2 regions of the Salinivibrio sp. KP-1 genome follow, and region 1 is predicted to be linked to the other one. Evidence: predicted binding sites of a transcription regulator. Region 1 holds the regulator's gene; the other holds the start of a gene.
What was found. The regulator CRP, encoded in region 1, controls carbon source genes, mostly activating them, when cyclic AMP is high. The targets are predictions, from matches to a motif close to TGTGANNNNNNTCACA.
Positions count from the first base shown of each region.

Region 2: malT (HTH-type transcriptional regulator MalT) is a predicted target of CRP. The motif match lies at 2,501-2,516, and genes of this name have one in related genera.

Region 1 covers NZ_LAQR01000036.1:161,356-171,252, reverse strand. Annotated here, with positions in the region: gene WN56_RS09540 (TIGR02444 family protein) at 1-406, shown strand, start outside; gene WN56_RS09535 (hydrolase) at 390-1,406, shown strand; gene WN56_RS09530 (YheU family protein) at 1,515-1,733, shown strand; gene WN56_RS09525 (phosphoribulokinase) at 1,790-2,659, shown strand; gene crp (cAMP-activated global transcriptional regulator CRP) at 2,909-3,541, shown strand; gene WN56_RS09515 (hypothetical protein) at 3,672-4,538, shown strand; gene WN56_RS09510 (DUF1338 domain-containing protein) at 4,613-5,404, opposite strand; gene astD (succinylglutamate-semialdehyde dehydrogenase) at 5,415-6,896, opposite strand; gene astA (arginine N-succinyltransferase) at 6,898-7,920, opposite strand; gene WN56_RS09495 (aspartate aminotransferase family protein) at 7,950-9,167, opposite strand; gene WN56_RS09490 (aminodeoxychorismate/anthranilate synthase component II) at 9,537-9,897, opposite strand, start outside.
Region 2 covers NZ_LAQR01000048.1:576,991-586,887, reverse strand. Annotated here, with positions in the region: gene malT (HTH-type transcriptional regulator MalT) at 1-2,349, opposite strand, end outside; gene WN56_RS15945 (glycogen/starch/alpha-glucan phosphorylase) at 2,855-5,305, shown strand; gene malQ (4-alpha-glucanotransferase) at 5,421-7,607, shown strand; partial or broken gene glgB (1,4-alpha-glucan branching protein GlgB) at 7,764-9,617, shown strand; gene malK (maltose/maltodextrin ABC transporter ATP-binding protein MalK) at 9,747-9,897, opposite strand, start outside.

The DNA.
Region 1 (9,897 bases):
CCTCAGGCTCCAAGACGAGCATCAAGGCAACGTCAACCTTGCCTTATTACTCGCCTGGATTGAACAGCACGGCTATGGTCTTGCGCCCGAGAGCCTCACACAACTGAAGCACGCATTGAGCCGCTCTGAGCACTTACTGATTGCTTACCGTCATTTACGGCGTGACATCAAGCCGCGTGTCGGGAGTGGGCAATATAAAAAAATGCTTAACTTCGAGCTCAGCTTAGAAAAATTCCAACAGCAAGATTTAGTCGATGCCCTGAATCGTCAAACCTGGCTCACGGACACCGCCTCTCCTCTCGCCTACTATTGCCGTCAGTTGTCACCATCAGCACGCAACCTATACACATCACTGAAGGTGACACCCGCCGAGGAACAGGGAAGCAACCATGATGACACCGTTTAAACCCATTCCCAGCGCGCGGAATGCGCACCTGCAAACCTTGTTGCCTCGCTTTCTGCGTCGTGCCCCGCTTTTCACCCCTCGCTGGCAGCAATTTGACCTGCCCGATGGCGATTTTGTTGATCTGGCGTGGACGCATCAGCCGCAACCTGGACAACCGATTGTTGTTTTATTCCATGGCTTAGCAGGCAGTTTTGACAGCCCGTATGCCAACGGCTTGCTCGCGGCCTTCCAACGCCAAGGTTGGTGCGGCGTGGTGATGCACTTTCGCAGCTGCAGTGGCCGCCTCAATCGTGCCGCGCGAACCTATCACTCGGGAGAAACCCAGGACGCGCGTGCCTTCTTCACCCATTTGCGTCAAACCTATCCAGAGAGTCAAATTGGCGCAGTCGGGGTCTCTTTGGGGGGAAACATGCTGGTGCGTTACCTGGCCGACTATCACGATGATCCCATCGTGACCTGTGGCTGCGCCGTGTCGCCGCCACTTGATCTTGCCGCGTGCTCGATGCGTATCCAGCAAGGCTTTTCCCGTGTTTATCAAGCCTATTTATTGCGCTCGATGCGACAAACCCTAGCGGAAAAGCTCACACGGCATCAGCAAGTAGGCCGATGGCACGCGGGGGAGCGCCCGGCGATAAACACCCTGTTCGAGTTCGACCAAACCGTCACCGCTCCGCTTCATGGCTTTGACGATGCCCACCACTATTATCGCGCCTGCAGTGGTTTATCGGTGCTCGACACCATCAAGGCCCCACTGGCGATTATTCATGCCAAAGACGACCCTTTTATGACCGACGCGGTGATCCCTACGTCCCCGTTACCCGCAAACATTGATTACCAACTCACTGAGCATGGCGGCCATGTTGGCTTTGTCGCCGGTAGTTGGCGACAGCCACAGTTTTGGCTTGAGCACGCCGTCCCCCACTGGCTTGCCACTTATCTACCCGTACAATCACCTCATTCGGATCGTGTGAGTGACACGCGCACGATCAAGAAAGCGTAGAGAACCACTGCATTACGCGGAATGATCGGGTAAAATGCGAGCCAATTCACAACATTCACATCAGGCACCCTAGCATGCCATCCTGAGATCGATAAAAGGTGATGTAGTATGATGGTTCCATGGCAATCGATTCCCGACGAGACACTCACAGGTTTAATTGAGCATTTTGTGTTACGGGAAGGAACCGATTATGGTGAGCAAGAAGTCAGCTTTGCACAAAAAGTGGAGGACGTTCGCCAACAACTGCAATCCGGAGAAGCCGTGATTGTGTATTCTGAGTTGCACGAGACAGTGGATATTCGTCGTAAAGCAGCACTCGGATCCTAGCATCGCAGTACTCGCCGTATCGCGATACAAATTCAGACTGAATGACAGGGCGCGTCATGTCGGCTAAACATCCAATTATTGCGGTCACCGGCTCGTCAGGGGCTGGCACCACCACCACCTCGGAAGCCTTCCGAAAGATGTTCCAAATGATGAACATCAAAGCGGCCTGGCTAGAAGGGGACAGTTTTCATCGCTTTACCCGTCCCGAAATGGACGTCGAGATCCGTAAAGCGCGTGAGCAAGGTAAACATATCAGCTATTTTGGCCCCACCGCCAACGACTTCCCTCGGCTGGAACAGTTTTTTCGTGAATATGGTGACCAAGGCACCGGGAAGTACCGCCGCTACTTACATACCTTTGATGAAGCGGTGCCCTATAACCAAATGCCTGGTACCTTCACGCCATGGCAAGACTTGGCCGACAATACCAATGTATTGTTTTACGAAGGGTTGCACGGCGGCGTGGTCGACGGTGACGTCAACGTTGCGCAGCACGTCGATCTCTTGATTGGTATGGTCCCCATCGTCAACTTAGAGTGGATTCAAAAATTTGTCCGTGATACGCGCGATAGAGGCCATTCTCGTGAAGCGGTGACCGACTCGATTGTGCGCTCAATGGATGATTACCTGCACTATATCACCCCGCAGTTTTCTCGCACCCATATCAACTTTCAGCGCGTTCCCACGGTAGATACCTCAAACCCATTAAATGCCAAAGGGATTCCGTCTTTGGATGAAAGCTTTGTGGTGATCCGCTTTCGTGGCATGAAAAACGTCGACTTCCCTTATCTGTTGCAAATGATCACCGGGTCGTTTATGTCGCGCCATAACACCTTAGTGGTGCCGGGAGGAAAAATGGGCTTTGCAATGGAATTGATCATCCGTCCATTGATCCAGCAATTGATAGAAAAAGGCAAGATTGGCTGAGGCGTAGCGCATTCATGATGTATTACTTCTCAAGCCGTGATCTTAGCCACGTTTTTGCCAGTTTTTTAGGCGGTTGGCCTAGATCAAAATCAAGAAATCACCAACAAAAAAAGATACACTCTTGTTAACATACAGTGAGCTTGTAGCCCGCGTTCAGACTTCGTATTCTGTGCAATGATCTGATGGGTTACCCCTCAGACAAAGATAGGACGTTGTTGCCGGGCAACACATGCAGAGGAAATAAGTTATATGGTTCCAGGAAAACCTCAAACAGACCCTACACTCGAGTGGTTCCTTTCACATTGTCATATTCATAAGTATCCGTCGAAAAGCACGCTTATCCATGCTGGTGAAAAGGCGGAGACCTTGTATTACATCGTGAAAGGGTCTGTGGCCGTACTGATCAAAGATGAAGAAGGCAAGGAAATGATCCTGTCTTACCTTAACCAAGGTGACTTCATCGGTGAGCTCGGGCTTTTCGAAGAAGACCAAGAGCGCACTGCTTGGGTACGCGCCAAATCACCGTGTGAAGTGGCAGAAATTTCATTCAAAAAGTTCCGCCAGCTTATCCAAGTGAATCCTGATATCTTGATGCGCTTGTCCTCACAAATGGCGCGCCGCTTGCAGGTAACGAGCCAAAAGGTGGGGGATCTTGCCTTCCTGGACGTCACAGGGCGCATTGCGCAAACCCTGTTGAACTTGGCGAAGCAGCCTGATGCCATGACGCATCCTGATGGTATGCAGATTAAGATCACCCGTCAGGAAATTGGCCAAATCGTTGGCTGCTCACGCGAAACAGTGGGACGTATCCTTAAAATGCTTGAAGAGCAAAACCTCATTTCCGCACACGGTAAAACCATCGTGGTATACGGCACACGCTAATCGCGCCGCTCTCTGTATCACCAACCGACGCCCTGGCGTCGGTTTTTTTATCTCCATTATCTGGCAAGCACGCGGATTGCTTCTACACTCAAAACGACATAGTTAACATAAAATTAACAAGGTGTCGTTTATGAAAAAACTCATGGTTACCCTCACCGCCTTCGCGCTCTCTGTGTTTTCAGTCCATGCTGCGTCCAATACGACGATTGTCCACCCCGAGCCACGCGCCGGCTCGGCCCTTGATCTCTATGCCATTGAGCTCATCGAGTTTCTTGCCGAAAAGTCGGGAGAATCTGTTACCTTACAAGCCTTTGACGGCCAAATTGGCTCTCAATCTCGTAAGGTGGAAATGCTCAAGCAAGGCAAGCTCACCGTCGACTGGCTTGGTGCCGACCGTACACTGGAAGCTGAATTGATCCCCGTTCGCTATCCCGTGTTTCGTGGCTTACTCGGCCATCGCCTGTTTATTACCAATCAAGCCACCGAGCCCCAACTTGCTCAGATAAGTAGCGCGAGTGACTTGCAGTCTCTGACTATGATTCAGGGACAAGGTTGGGCCGACGTCAAGGTGCTTAACTCAGCGGGATTTCGCGTACGTGAAATATCGAGCTTTGAAAACATTTTCAAAGTGGTTGATACGGGCCGGGCCGATCTCTTCCCTCGTGCCTTGATTGAGCCTTTTAGTGAATTAGCCGAGCGGCCGCAATACGGTAATCTGTTAGTTGACCCACACCTGATGCTGATCTATCGCTTCCCAATGTTCCTGTTTGTGTCTCCGCAACATGCTGACGTCGCCGAGATGTTGAATAGCGCCTTTGAAACGGCATACCAAGATGGGTCATTCATCGAGTTTTTCAATAATGCGCCTTTAGTTAAGGAAACCTTTGAAAAGGCGAACATTGGTGAGCGTACTGTCATCCGAGTCGACAACCCGCATTTAAGCAACGAAACACAAGCGATTCCAGACACGTTTTGGCTCGACATCGAGACCCAATAGACGATAAAAAAGGGAGCGTATCACACACTCCCTTTTCATAGGGCGTCGCCCCATATTCGTTCAAGAACGAATAACTAGTGGGTGCTTTCAAAGATTTTGTCTGCCGAAGCAGCCACAAAACCTTGGTAAAGTTCACCATTGGGCAGGACATAACGCTTGGCAAACTCGTAAAAGCCACCCGGGATGGTTTGCGTGCAATCGGAGAAAGTAACGGGCACGCGGTCAGCCATGGTGGAGGATTGCTCCAGATACACAGATGCATCCCCTTTGACTTCCCCGCCTGACTCGTTAATCGCAAAGCCATTATCGCGCAATCGGTTGTTCACCGAGAGGCAATCATCATGCGCATTCAGCTGATTCACACTCACGGTAAAATGGTTCGCACCATAACCGTGTGCCGCCACCCAAGACGCATATTCACTCTCTTCGGCAAGCGTTTGATAGGTTGCCCAATCAATATCCCATAGGCGGCCCTGATGGAGAAAATCGCTGCCTGTAAGTGACGACGCATCAACTTGTGCCACCAGCTTCTCAACAATCGCCTGAAGCGCGGGCGAGCATTGCTCGACCATCAATTCACTGATAAAGACTTTCGGCATCAAGGGATCGGGGTGCTCAAAATGGCAGGCATTGAGCTTTTTCGCTTCAAAGGTATAGTCACCTTTTTGCTGATACCCCAAGGCGAGAAATGGACGCGCGAGTACCTTTAGCCCAACCTTAGGCAAACCAAATGTCCGTAAGGCAATATGATCATTGATCAAAGGTTGCCCTTCCTCTAATAAGGCATGCACCTTATGTGCCGAAGGGCATAGGCGGTTGATGTAGTCCTGCCACAGTTTGTCGAATAACGCTTGGCCACTGTCCATGTTGCTCTCCTTAGTCCTGTTGAGTCGGTATACCGGGGGCGAACGTCTCGGGAAGCATCACCTGCTCGCCCTCCATGGATGCCATGGGATAAGCACAATAATCTGCCGCGTAATACGCGCTAGGGCGTAAGTTCCCCGAAGCACCTGGCCCACCAAATGGCGCATCGCCACTGGCTCCGGTCAATTGACGGTTGCGGTTAACAATCCCTGCACGAATATGGTCAAGGAAATACTGCCATTCACCATCGTCTTCACTGATAAGCCCGGCAGACAATCCATAACGGGTGTCATTGGCTTTGGTGACCGCATCGGCCATATCCTGGTAACGCTGCACTTGCAACAACGGGCCAAAATACTCTTCATCCGGTAAGTCTTGGATACCACTGACATCCAAGATCCCTGGCGAGATCACCGCATCATGCTGATGTTCACACTCAATCACTGGCTTCGCGCCCAGATCAACAAGCTTTTGTTGTGTCGCCAGGATGCCTTCCGCTGCCGCCACTGAGATCTGTGCGCCCATAAACGGAGCCGGATCATCAAACTGACCGCCTACACGCACGGTTTTTGTCCATTGAGCTAGGCGCGTCAAGATCTTGTCACCCACTTCCCCCTCAGGCAACAGCAAGCGGCGCGCACAGGTACAGCGTTGACCGGCGCTAAGATACGCTGACTGAATGATGGTATACACGGTGGCCTCTAAATCACCAAACTGATCACTGACCACCAAGGGATTATTTCCCCCCATTTCAAGTGCGAGCATCTTATCAGGCTGACCGGCAAACTGGCGGTGGAGAATATGGCCAGTATTGGCGCTACCGGTAAATAGCAGTCCGTCGATGCCGCGCGCTTGCGCTAGAGCCTCACCGGTATTACGGCCACCTTGCACCAAATTGATAAGGCCATGTGGCAGCCCCGCCTCTAGCCAATACGCCAGTGTTTTCTCCGCCACTTTCGGCGTCAACTCTGACGGCTTGAATACCACACTGTTACCGGCTAAAAGCGCAGGCACAATGTGACCATTGGGCAGATGACCCGGGAAGTTGTAGGGACCAAAGACCGCCATCACACCTAACGGGCGGTGGCGCAACACCGCTTGCGTGCCATTGACGTCCTTCTCGCGTGAGCCCGTTCTCTCGTGGTAAGCGCGTAATGAGATCGCCACTTTTCCCACCATGGCACCGACTTCGGTTTTGGTTTCCCAGAATGGTTTGCCCGTCTCTTCCGCAATGGTGCGCGCTAAATCATCCGTATTCGCTTTCACTATCTCGGCAAAGCGCTCAACCAGCGCTTGGCGCTCGGCAAATTCAGTATTACGCCAACGAAGAAAGGCTTCACGTGCGGCGCTAACCGCTTGTTCAACCTGGGGACGCGTCGCTTCTTCACCTTGCCAAATACACTGACTATCAAAGGGATTTTGCGAGGTCATCACCTCGCCCTCGCCTTTCACCCATTCACCGTTAATCAGATGGCCTGCTGATTGCTTTGTCATCTTATCCCTCCATGGCAATCAAACGCAGCTGATCGCCTTCTTTTACATTCAATGCGTCTGCTACCGCGGGGCTGATCACCACCTGATTGGTTTCATGATCCACCGCCGCTTTCGCCGCCGTGGCGCGGAAACCGGCAAAGTCCGTGTTCGATATCAAATAGTCCTGCGCGCTGCTGTGCTCTCTTACGCTTGCCGAGGCGTTAAAAGAATGACGCACGGATTCGATATTGTGACGTAAGCATTCCACCGTGGGGCCGGCATCAAAGATGTCGACATAACCACGGCACGAAAAGCCTTCTTTTTCCAACAAGCGCAACGCTGGGCGGGTATTTGGGTGCACTTGCCCGATCACCGCTCGCGCCTCCTCACTAAGCAGGCTCACGTAAATCGGCAATTTTGGCATCAGGTCAGCAATGAAGCCTTTCGCCCCAATCCCGGTGAGGTAGTCAGCCAACGTGAAGTCAATGTTAAAGAAGTTATCCTTCAACCATTGCCAAAACGGCGAGTTCCCCTCGTCGTCAGACACACCACGCATTTCAGCAAAGACCACGTCTGCGAAACGCTCTGGAAATTGTGCCAACATCAAAAACCGACACTTGGACAAGAGCTTGCCGTTTAGGCCGCCACGAAACTCAGGGCGCATAAACAAGGTGCAGATCTCTGTCGTGCCGGTGTAGTTGTTGCCAAACGTCAGCACTTCCACGATGTTATGCACATTCAGTTTGCGCGACGAGTGCACCACCTTCGTCAGGTGGTAACTGTAAAATGGGTTGTCGAGGCCAATCGCGGCCTCGATGCCTGTTGTCCCAGCAATTTCACCCGTTTCTACATCTTCAGCGACCATCAAGTAGCCTTCCGGGCCAGGCTCTGTCACCTTTTTGGCAAAACTTTCTAGCGAATTATCAATTCGCCCTTGTAGCAAATCGGCATCCACCGGCAACGAGGTAAACCCATGGCCGGACGCTTCCGCACACAACATCAGTGCATCAAAATCTGATGCACGGATAGGCCGAATAACTAACATCTCAAATCCCTCCGAGTGTATGAGGTCGCTTATCCTGCAACGACCTTCGCAATCGCGCGCTCTAGACGTGCCATCCCTTCTTCAATATCAGCTTTGGTAATCACCAATGAGGGGGTAAAACGCACCACATTTGGGCCGGCGACTAATACCAACAGGCCTTCTTCACCCGCGGCAACCAAAATATCGCGGGCACGGCCTTCCCAGTCTTGATTCAGTGCCGCACCGAGTAGCAGGCCTTTGCCACGGACTTCACTGAAGATACCGTACTTATCGTTAATCGCTTCTAAACCGTCACGGAACCATTGCTCTCGCTCAATCACACCGTCTAAGACTTCAGGTTTGGTCACTTCATTGACCACCGCTTCTGCCACGGCACATGCCAGTGGGTTGCCGCCATAGGTAGAGCCGTGAACGCCAGGTTTCATATGCGCCGCGAGACGTTCGGTGGTAAGCATGGCACCAATGGGGATCCCGCCACCTAATGATTTAGCGGTCGCCAGAATGTCCGGCTCGACCCCTGATTCTTGATAGGCATAGAAGGTGCCAGTACGGCCATTGCCGGTTTGGACTTCGTCGAAAATCAACAACGCATTGTGCTTATCACACAGCTCGCGCACGGCCTGCAAAAAGCCTGCCTCCGGTGGCACGATGCCGCCCTCACCTTGCAATGGCTCCATCATCACCGCACAGGTGCGATCGGAGATATGGTCGGCCAATGCGGCGATGTCGTTGTAGGGAAGGTGGGTCACATCGCCAGGCTTGGGGCCAAAGCCATCGGAATAAGCGGGCTGTCCCCCTACCGTGACGGTAAAGAAGGTACGACCGTGGAAACCTTTGGTGAAAGCGATGATTTCACTTTTGTGCTCGCCGTGCTCTTCTTTTGCCCAGCGACGCGCCAGTTTCAGTGCGGCTTCGTTCGCCTCGGCGCCTGAGTTCGCGTAAAACACGCGGTCGGCAAAAGACAGCTCGGTGAGGCGTTTAGCAAGGCGCAACGCAGGGGCATTGGTCATCACATTACTCAGGTGCCACAGCTTCTGTGCTTGTTCGGTCAGTGCATCCACCATTACCGGATGACAATGGCCTAAACAGCTCACCGCGATACCACCGGCAAAATCGATATACTCTCGACCTTCCTGATCCCAGATGCGCGACCCTTTACCATGATCTGGGATCATCGGCATTGGGTTGTAACATGGCACCATGACTTCATCGAAGAGTTTACGTTCTACTTTGTGCTCCATTGTCATCACTCAATCCTTCTGTGTTTTATCTATGACGCATAGTATTTACATTATTTTAACCGCGGCAATAGCAGATTATGTTTTGTTTTCAGCAGGGTAACCGATCTCATGCAGTTTACAGAGATAGTTATGCATAAACTGTGAGCAGAGAGAAGCGCAGAGCGAGCAAGGCTATGATGCCAAATAGGCAAGACTGAAGGGAGACAACACCCAGGTTGCATAAGGTTGCAGCCATTGATAAGGCAGTCAAAAATCGCGAAATGTAAAATTAGTGATAAAGATCGCCATTTTGTGCAAGAGTGTGTAATAGCGGGCGCGACTGGGATGCCCCGAGGTAATGGCGCTTAAAACTGTCGCGCCTTTATTCTGTCGGCTTTATTGCTGGAGAAAGTTGGCCAGTAACGCATGTCCCTCTTGGGTGAGGATGCTTTCTGGATGAAATTGGACCCCTTCCACCGCGAGCTCTCGGTGTTTTAACCCCATGATGATCTCACGTCCATCCGCCTCCGTGGTGGTCGCTGTTACCATCAAACAAGCAGGTAAGCTGTGTGGATCCACCACTAAGGAGTGATATCGCGTGACGGTAAGCGGGCTTGGCAAATGCGCAAAGACACCTTGTCCTTCGTGATCAACGGGCGAGGTTTTACCATGCATCACTGCCTTCGCGCGTATCACCTTAGCACCAAATACTTGCGCTAGGGCTTGGTAGCCCAGACAGACACCTAACAAGGGGAGC
Region 2 (9,897 bases), on a different contig from region 1:
CGCATGCAGGAGCGGGGAGAGCGCCTCGCCCTCAATCAAAAAGTTACCCATCATGCCGGTTTGATTGGTGAGGATCAGCGCATCTTGCAAGAGGCTTTTGGCATATTCTGTCTCTTGCTCTTTGCTGGCAAGGACGGCTTCAACAATCAAATTGCGGTTTTTATCGGTCACCAAGTTGGCTTTGTTTGCTTCGCGGCGCAGAAAATCAACCGCTTGACGTGCTTGGTCATACTGACCCAAATGCAGATGCGCACGGGCAATGTTTCTCCACTGAAGCTGACTAAAGTGGTTGCAGGCGGTAGCGGGGCGAGTGGCTTGGTGTAACCACTCGTCCATGTTGGTGAGTTCATTTTTGGCTTGCCAATAGAGTAACAGCGACAATGATGCATTGGCGGTCCAATCAACGTGATAAACAGACTCGCGCAAAAGGTGTTCAATATGCTCAATGCTTTTTGCCGCTTTGTCTAACTCGCCGCGGCTAACGGCTACGCGTGCGAGCATGGAGTAACTATGCAAATGCTTGCTCGGTGGCTGATTTTCTAAAACCTGCAGTCCTTTGTAGGCGCAAGCTTCGGCTTCATCAAGCCGGTTCCAACACCATAAGATTTGGGCACGGAGACGTAAGGCAAACTCGTGGAGAGGAACTTGATGCAGTTGTTGATCCTCAATGAGCTGATCGGCGCTGTCGAGCAACTCAAACGCGGCTTGCACATAGCCTTGCGCAAGTAAGATCTCACTTTGTTGTAAAATCGCCCAAAGTGCTTGATGGTAAACTTGATGTTGCCGCGCTAATTTCTCGGTTTGTTGCATCATGGATAAGGCGCGATCCAGCTCACCGAGCACATGATTCACTTCTCCCACAACCGAGGTAGCGACAATGCGACCGCGGTAATTGGCGCTATCGAGTTGCTCGAGCGCTTTTTCTGCCAGCTGCATCGCCTGCTCAGGATTATTCGCGTTAATGGCCACTTGGGCGAGCAACGCATTGGCATTGCCTTGGTAATCGATATCAAGTGGGATTTGTCGGGTTTGATAGGCTTTTTCTGCACTGGATAAAAGTTCGCCAACTTCATGATACCTGTGCTGACTTTGGGCTAACCAAGCACGTAGCAGGCTTAAATTTGGGTATTGGTATAAAAGCTCGTCACTGAGTTTGATAATCGCGGCTTCTAGTGTCGACAATTCACCACGATTAAACATACGCCAGCCGTGCTGATTGAGTATATCGGCCAACAATGCATCGTCTTTGGCGTAGCGTGCATGACGCAACGCTTGATGGGGAGATTGTAACTTCAACCATGCCAGTGCGGCTTGTCTATGCAAGGGTTGTTGTTGGTGAGGGATCCGTGCTTGGCGCTCATGAGCCAAAAACTCCGCGAATAGATGGTGGAATCGGAACCAGTTGTTATCTCCCTCAAGTGGATAAATAAACAAGCCATAACGATTCAGTGACTCGAGCATATTCAATGCATCTTCGCGTTCAGTGAGTGCGAAAACCAACTCGTCATTAAACATCTCTAATACGGAGACTTTCATGAGAAATTGTCGTGTCTCAGCATCAAGCAAATCAAACACTTCTTCGGCCAAATAGTCCCAAAGGTGGGCATGGTTAAAACCAGCGTAAGACGCGGCGCTTTGCATCAGGGTACGCTTTTGGTGCTGCGCTTGAATCGCAATGAGCTGCAAGGCTGACGGCCAACCTTCAACGTAGTTGCATAATGCGTTCGCCGTGGATTCATCCACGCCATCGTCGACACGTTGATTAAAAAAGCGCGTCGTTTCTTCGTTATCGAACGCGAGAAGCTCGTTGCCGATCTCAATCATCAAGTCGCGTACGCGTAAATTCGCGGTGCCCAGTGGAGGGTTGGCGCGTGAGGTGACCACCAAAGTGAGATTATCTGGCATGTGCTTAATGAAAAAGCGCATCGCCTCATGAATCTCCTCATTATCAATGAGCTGATAGTCATCCAACACCAAATAGCTAGTGGCATGAAACCCTGCCAGTTCAGCAAAGACATCAGACAAGAGCGCACGAAGTGATGAGAATTGGCGTTTTTCCGCCAGCTTTATCGTGTTGGCGCAGCCCTCTTGGGTAGCGTGGTGCAGCGCTTGCAGTAAGTAGTTAATGAAGCGAAAGCTGTCGTTGTCACTATCATCAATGCTAAACCAGCCGACATTGGATTGATCCGCGAGCCATTGTGCAGCCATGGTGGTTTTGCCATATCCGGCCGGAGAGCGAAACAGCACCAGCTTATAGTGAGGGGCTTGTTGTAAAATATCGAGCACACGCGGGCGTAATATCGCGTTATAAAGCCGTCCAGGCCGAGTCAGCTTTGATGGGATCCACATAAGACACTGTCCTTCACTGCAAATGCGGTGCGACCTTTTTGGTGCGCACCTCTGTCCTGATTGCAGTGTATGTAACTTCAAACGCACAAACTATGATCTATCCCTGATCTCTTAACGGATGCCCCAATTTAGTGCAGCTACGCCTTTTAATTGTGATTTATATCACTTAAACGTCATATTGGTGGCCTTTTTAATGATTGAGATACACATCCATCTCGGTTTATTAGGGCTTAATTTGCGTTAGCGCACAAAAATCACAAAAGGAAAGCGATGTTTTTCACCGTGGACGTAGCCCCTTTTTTGTTTCATAGCGTGACTTAGGTCACTCGATAAAGGGCTGCTCATGGATTTGATGAGAGGCGGCTCACTATTGCTATGTGACCTGGCTCTCTACGCCCTGTGGTCTCCTCCTTTGATGAGAATGACGTGGGAGGATGTTTGCCGTGCTCGGGTTGGGCAGGATGAATAACCATCAAGGTTTCATTCCATTATCGAGAGCGACGACATGACACCAAAACAGCAACATGCGTTTGATAAAAGTGCGTTTAAAATCAGTATGGTTCAACACCTAACCCAGTTAGGTCACGCACCAGACACCGCTCAGCTGCGCGACTGGTACCTCGCACTGGGCCGTGCATTAGCCGAACATACCACGAGTGATCTGGTAGCCACTGAACACGATCAAGCCATTAAACAAGCTAAAAGTGTTAACTATTTATCCCTCGAGTTTTTGATTGGTCGGTTAACCGGCAACAATTTAATTAGCATGGGCTTGTACGATGCGATTGCCGATGCCGTGAGTGAGCTTGGCCTCGGGTTAACGGATTTACTTGAACAAGAGCGTGATCCGTCTTTGGGCAATGGCGGCTTGGGGCGTCTCGCCGCTTGCTTTATGGATTCATTGGCGGCCCAACAGTATCCTGCGGTCGGCTATGGCTTGCACTATGAATATGGTTTGTTCCGCCAGTCATTCAAAGAGGGCGCACAACAAGAAGCACCGGATGCGTGGCGTGAGCCTGAAGGTTACCCGTGGGAAGTGGTACGTCCTGACTTAGCGCAAACCATTGGTTTTTATGGCCATGTAGAGGTGATTGAGGACTCAGGGCACACGTACCGTCAGTGGGTGCCGGGCATGAAAATCCAGGCCATGCCCTGGGATCTGCCGATTGTGGGTTATCAAAGCAATACTGTGTACCCATTGCGCCTGTGGGAAGGACGGGCGTTAACGCCGTTTGCCCTTGATGCCTTTAATGACGGTGACTATACCCAGGCTCAGCAATCCGCCATCGCTGCAGGGAATTTGACCAAAGTCTTGTACCCCAACGATAACCACGATGCGGGTAAAACATTGCGCTTAATGCAGCAGTATTTCCACAGTGCAGCTTCTGTAGCAGACATTCTCCGTCGTCATCTAGAGGCAGGGCATGCATTGGCCGCATTGCCAGACTACGAAACCATTCAGTTGAACGATACTCACCCCACCATCGCTATTCCTGAGCTGATGCGCGTATTGCTGGATGATTATCGTCTGGGCTGGGATGAGGCTTGGTCCATCGCCAGTCGTACCTTTGCTTACACCAACCACACCTTACTGCCCGAAGCGCTGGAAACCTGGAGTGAGGCGCTGATTGCCAGTTTGCTGCCGCGTCATATGGAGATCATTTTTGAGATCAACCATCGCTTCATGCAAGAGGTAGAAGCGAAGTGGCCCGGCGATGTGGCCAAAAAGCAGGTGTTGTCTGTGATTGACGACAAAGGTGAGCGCATGGTGCGCATGGCTAATTTATGTGTGGTTGGCTCTTATGCGGTGAATGGCGTTGCCGCCTTGCATTCTCAGTTGGTTAAGCGTGATTTATTCCCAGAATTTGACGCGCTATACCCAGGGCGCATTCAAAATGTGACCAATGGCATCACACCGCGTCGTTGGTTGAAGTTCTGTAATCCTGATTTGTCCAACTTGATCAGTGAGAAAATCGGTGAGCAGTGGCCAGCGCAATTGGAGCAACTCGAGCAGATTGCACAATACGCGGACGACACTGCTTTTCAAAAGACGTTTATGGATGTCAAAAAGCGCAACAAGCAGCGTTTGGCGGGATGGGTCAAAGAGCACCTCGATATCACCCTAAATACCGATGCGATTTTTGATGTACAAATTAAGCGCCTGCATGAATATAAGCGCCAGCACCTTAATCTATTACACGTCATTTCACTGTACCAGCGCCTCATCAATGAGCCGAATTTCGATATGGCGCCGCGTGTGGTCTTTTTTGCTGCGAAAGCGGCACCTGGCTATGAATTAGCAAAATCGATCATCTATGCGATTAATAAGGTGGCTGAAACCATTAATAATGATCCACGAGTCGGTGACAAGCTCAAAGTGGTATTTATTCCTGATTATCGTGTCAGTATGGCGGAAATCATTATTCCTGCTGCCGATGTGTCTGAGCAGATTTCTATGGCCGGTAAAGAAGCGTCTGGCACGGGGAACATGAAAATGGCACTCAACGGCGCGCTCACCATTGGCACCATGGATGGCGCGAACGTGGAAATCCGTGAAGAAGTGGGTGACGACAACATCTATATCTTTGGTCTTGATGTCGATGGCGTCACGGCGTTGCGCAAAAAAGGCTATCAGCCTGAAGCGGTCTATCATAGCCAGCCTCTATTGAAGGCCGCCTTGGACAGTCTGTTGGATGAGACGTTTACGCCAGGTCAGCCTGGGGCGTTGCGTCCTGTCTTTGACAGTGTCATGGGTAGCGGCGACCCGTACCTGTGTTTGGCTGACTTTGCCGATTACGTGCGCGCACACAATGACATTGACCGTGATTACCGTGACGCGTCGCAATGGGCACGTAAAGCGATTTTGAATACCGCGTTGGTCGGTAAGTTTAGCTCAGACCGCTCAATTCGCGATTACGTTACTAACATTTGGCAGTTAGAAGCGATTAAGCGCTAATTGCAAATAATGGGTTAACAACCTTATCGGTGGCAAGGAATGAGCCTTGCCACCTAACAATAATGACAACAATATTGCCCAATAAAAGAAGGGGGCAGACCCCTCGGAGAAAGCGATGAAAGAATCTGCATTGAAGACAGTCGCACAAATGGCCAACCTCGCTGATCGCTATATCAGTGCATGGGGCTCAGAAGCGGCCGTGCCGGACAGTACCTTACATGACTTACTAACGTCACTTGGCTATGACACACGAAATGACGAGGCGTTATTGGCATCGGCGGCGAAGAAACATAAAGCGGATGTGCTCGCGCCCGTGCAAGTGGTACAGGAGAATGAGCCAGTCGAAATTGCGCTTCATTTAGGGACCAGTGCGCGAGAAAGTGACTTTAGTTGGCGGTTGGAAACCGAACAGGGCGAGTGCTTCGAGGGTTACTTACAGTCACAAATCGTTCGCGATGAGCGCAGTAATGGCGGCCCATTAGTGTTTAGCCTGCCTTGCTCCCTACCGTGGGGCTATCATCGCCTTTCTGTGATACGTAAACGGCGTCAATCACCGTACCAAATGACGCTCATCATGGCGCCTACTCAATGCTATAAACAACCTGAACTGGATCAACACAAAAAAATGTGGGGCCCGAGTATTCAGCTCTACACACTGCGTACCCCTCACAACTGGGGGATTGGTGATTTTGGTGACTTGAAACAATTGGTCAGTGAGCTCGCCTCGCGTGGCGCGGACTTTGTTGGCCTTAACCCCATTCATGCGTTGTTCCCTGCTAATCCAGAAGCCGCGAGCCCTTATAGTCCCTCATCACGCCGCTGGCTTAATCTTTTGTACATTGATGTGAGCAACGTTCGTGAGTTTTGTTTGAGCGCCCGTGCGCAGCAACTCGTGGGCAGTGCCGAGTTCCAGCGTCGCCTGCAAGCAGTGCGCGATACTCACTGGGTCGATTATAGCGAAGTCGCCGCGCTAAAAATGGCCGTATTGCCTTTGTTGTTTCAAGAGTTTAAGCAACGCGAACTGCTGCAACAGACTCGACGTGGCCGTGCGTTTTTAGACTTTATTGAAAAAGGCGGAGAGAGCTTAAAACAGCAAGCCACCTTTGATGCCTTGCATCAACATTTACGCGCGGAAGACCCTCATGCGTGGGGCTGGCCCGTATTCCCTGAAAAATATCGTCGCTATGAAAATGCAGCGACGCAAGCATTTATCGAGCAGCACAGTGACGACATCCAACTGTACATGTATTTACAGTGGATTGCCGAAGGTCAAATGGAAGAGGTACAAGCCATTGCTGAAGAGCAGGGGATGTCGCTAGGCTTGTACCGTGATCTCGCTGTTGGGGTGTCAGATGCGGGTAGCGAAACCTGGTCGGACAACTCGCCCTTAGTACTGGATGCCAGTATCGGTGCGCCGCCGGATGTGTTGGGACCTCGGGGGCAAAATTGGGGCTTACCGCCATTTGATCCGCAAGCACTGAAACACACTGGCTATCATGCCTACATCGAGTTGTTGCGGGCCAACATGCGTCATTGTGGGGCGTTGCGTATCGATCATGTACTGGGCTTGCTGCGCTTGTGGTGGATCCCTAAGGGAAAAAATGCCACCGAGGGCGCTTACCTGTACTATCCCGTTAAAGATATGCTCGCGATTTTAGCGCTTGAGTCGCACCGTCATCAATGCAGTGTGATTGGCGAGGACTTGGGGACGGTCCCAGATGAAATTGGTGCGTTACTTGCGGATGCGGGCGTGCATTCCTACAAGGTATTCTTCTTTGAAACCTCAGAAGAGGACGGGGGCTTTATTTCTCCGGCGCACTATACCGAGCAGGCGATGGCGACGCTTTCCACCCATGATATGCCAACCATTCGTGGCTTTTGGCATTGCGACGATTTAAAACTGGGTCAAGAGCTCGGCCTATACCCAGATGAAGCGCAACTTCAACAATTGTTTGATGATCGTTTGAAAGCCAAGCAGGGCATTTTAGACAGTGTGCGCTGGCATGGCATGCTACCAGATGGGGTTGGTGGTGATGCGCGTTATGTGCCGATGGATGGCCACTTGTGCCGCGCGTTGCAATTGCATGTTGCCGCTGGCAAGTCAGCACTATTAAGCGTCCAGTTGGAAGACTGGTTGGAGATGGACAAACCCGTCAATATCCCTGGTACGGTAGACGAATATCCCAACTGGCGGCGTAAGCTTTCGGCCAGTTTGGAAACGCTCTTTAGCCGTGAAGAGTTGAATCAACTTGCCAGAGACTTATCTCGGGTGCGCATGCAAGCGAGTCGCCAAACGGCGTAACCACCATACCATGCTCTAACGCTCTATCCTCAGTGCCAGCCAACACGCATAGGATGGAGCGTTTTTTTATATAAGGAGTCGCTGATGCCAGATTCTTCCATTTCAATACTGCCCCAGTCTATTCAGCCTGATCATTTTGCAATTGATATGGCTGCTTTATATAACCCGAGAGTTGCACATCAGCAAATGGGCGCGCATCCGGTGACGTTACCCGTCGCGGGCAAACCGGTCGAGGGTGTACGGTTTGTGCTCTTTGCGCCTCATGCACAATCAGTGAGTGTGATCGGTGATTGGAACCAATGGCAGGCAGAGGCTGGAAGCCTTATTGCCATCGAAGATGGATTTTGGGTGGGGTTTGTCGCTCATCTTGGCCTTAATCAACGCTACAAATATGCGTTAACGGGTCCCGATGGACAATGTTTACCGCACAAAGCCGATCCTTATAGTGCATATGCTGAACAATACCCGTCATTTGCTTCTCTGACCTATGATCAACATGCTTATCAATGGCACGATCAGCAGTGGCAAGACCGCCCCGTGACTGAAAAACATACGCAAGCGCTCTCTTTTTATGAGCTTCACCTTGGTTCGTGGCAGCGAGATGCATCGGGTCAGTGTCTGGGCTATCGTGAGCTTGCTCACCGTTTAGTCCCTTACTTGGTGGAAATGGGTTATACCCATGTAGAGCTGATGCCAGTCAGTGAGCATCCTTTTTATGGTTCTTGGGGCTATCAGCCAGTAGGGCTTTTCGCGCCGACTAGCCGCTATGGTTCGCCGGATGATTTTAAGTACTTGGTGGATTGTTGCCACCAAGCGGGCATTGGCGTCATTCTCGACTGGGTGCCGGGACATTTCCCTACCGATGATCATGGTTTGGCCTATTTCGATGGTACGCCCTTATATCATGACCCCGACCCACGACGTGGCTGGCACAACGACTGGCATTGTCATCTCTACGATATGAGTAAAGAGCATGTGCGCCGCTTTTTGGTGAATAACGCCTTGTATTGGCTTGACCAGTTTCACATTGATGGTTTGCGTGTCGATGCCGTCGCGTCGATGCTTTATCTCGATTACTCGCGTGAGCAGGATCAATGGATCCCGAACCTAGATGGCGGCAATGAGAACTACGACGCCATTGCCACGTTAAAATGGATGAACGAGTCGGTTTATCACTATTTTCCCAATGCGATGACGATTGCCGAAGAATCGACCACGTTTCCCGAGGTCTCCTCGCCAATTTATGCGGGTGGCCTGGGTTTCGGGTTTAAATGGAACATGGGTTGGATGAATGACAGTTTACGTTATATCCGTGAAGAGTCGGTGTATCGACGCTATCACCACGACACGCTAACATTTCCATTGGTTTACGCGTTTGGCGAGAACTATGTACTGCCTCTGTCTCATGATGAAGTGGTGTATGGAAAAGGTTCGTTGATCGGTAAAATGCCTGGTGACGAGTGGCAGCAAACGGCGAACTTACGTGCCTATTTGGGCTACATGTATGGCCAGCCGGGGAAAAAACTCAATTTTATGGGTACGGAGATGGGTCAGACTGCAGAGTGGAACCATGACAGCCAGCTTGAATGGCATTGGCTGCAATACGGTCGCCATCAAGGTATCCAAGCATGGGTGAAAGCGCTGAACCACCTGTATGTCTCAACGCCGGCGCTGCATCGCCTCGACTGCGATCCGGCAGGATTTGAGTGGCGGTTAAAAGACGCTGCAGATATTAGCGTGATAGCCCATGAGCGGCTTGGCGATGACGGCTCGCGGATGCTGGTGGTGAGTAACTTCACCCCTGTCCCCCGGGATGGTTTTCAGCTGGGTGTGCCGAAGAGTGGCGACTACCAATTGGTATTAAACTCGGATGATGAGGCGTTTTGGGGCAGTGGGTATCCCGTTTACGCAGCGCTTAGCACCGATAAAAGCGCGGCGCACGACCAGCCTCAATCGCTAACATTAAATCTCCCCCCATTAGCCACTGTGTTTTATTGCTGGCAAGGGTGAAGGTACGGAGCCCTTTGGGCGACAAAATGAAGATTGCGCCAAGTTAATCCTTGGCGTTTTTTCTGTCTGAATCGGTACCATAAAAAAGGCCGCGAATGCGGCCTAGTCGTAGTCTCTTACAAGGTGATATTAGGCTGCGTCTTCTTCATCAACGAAGGTGACGCCATTTTCGCGATGCAGGCGTTTACACGCTCGACCGTCACTGTGGAACAAATGGCAGCGATGGGCTGGAATACCAATGGCGTACTTCTCGCCGGGTTCAATCTCAACGGTATCGAGT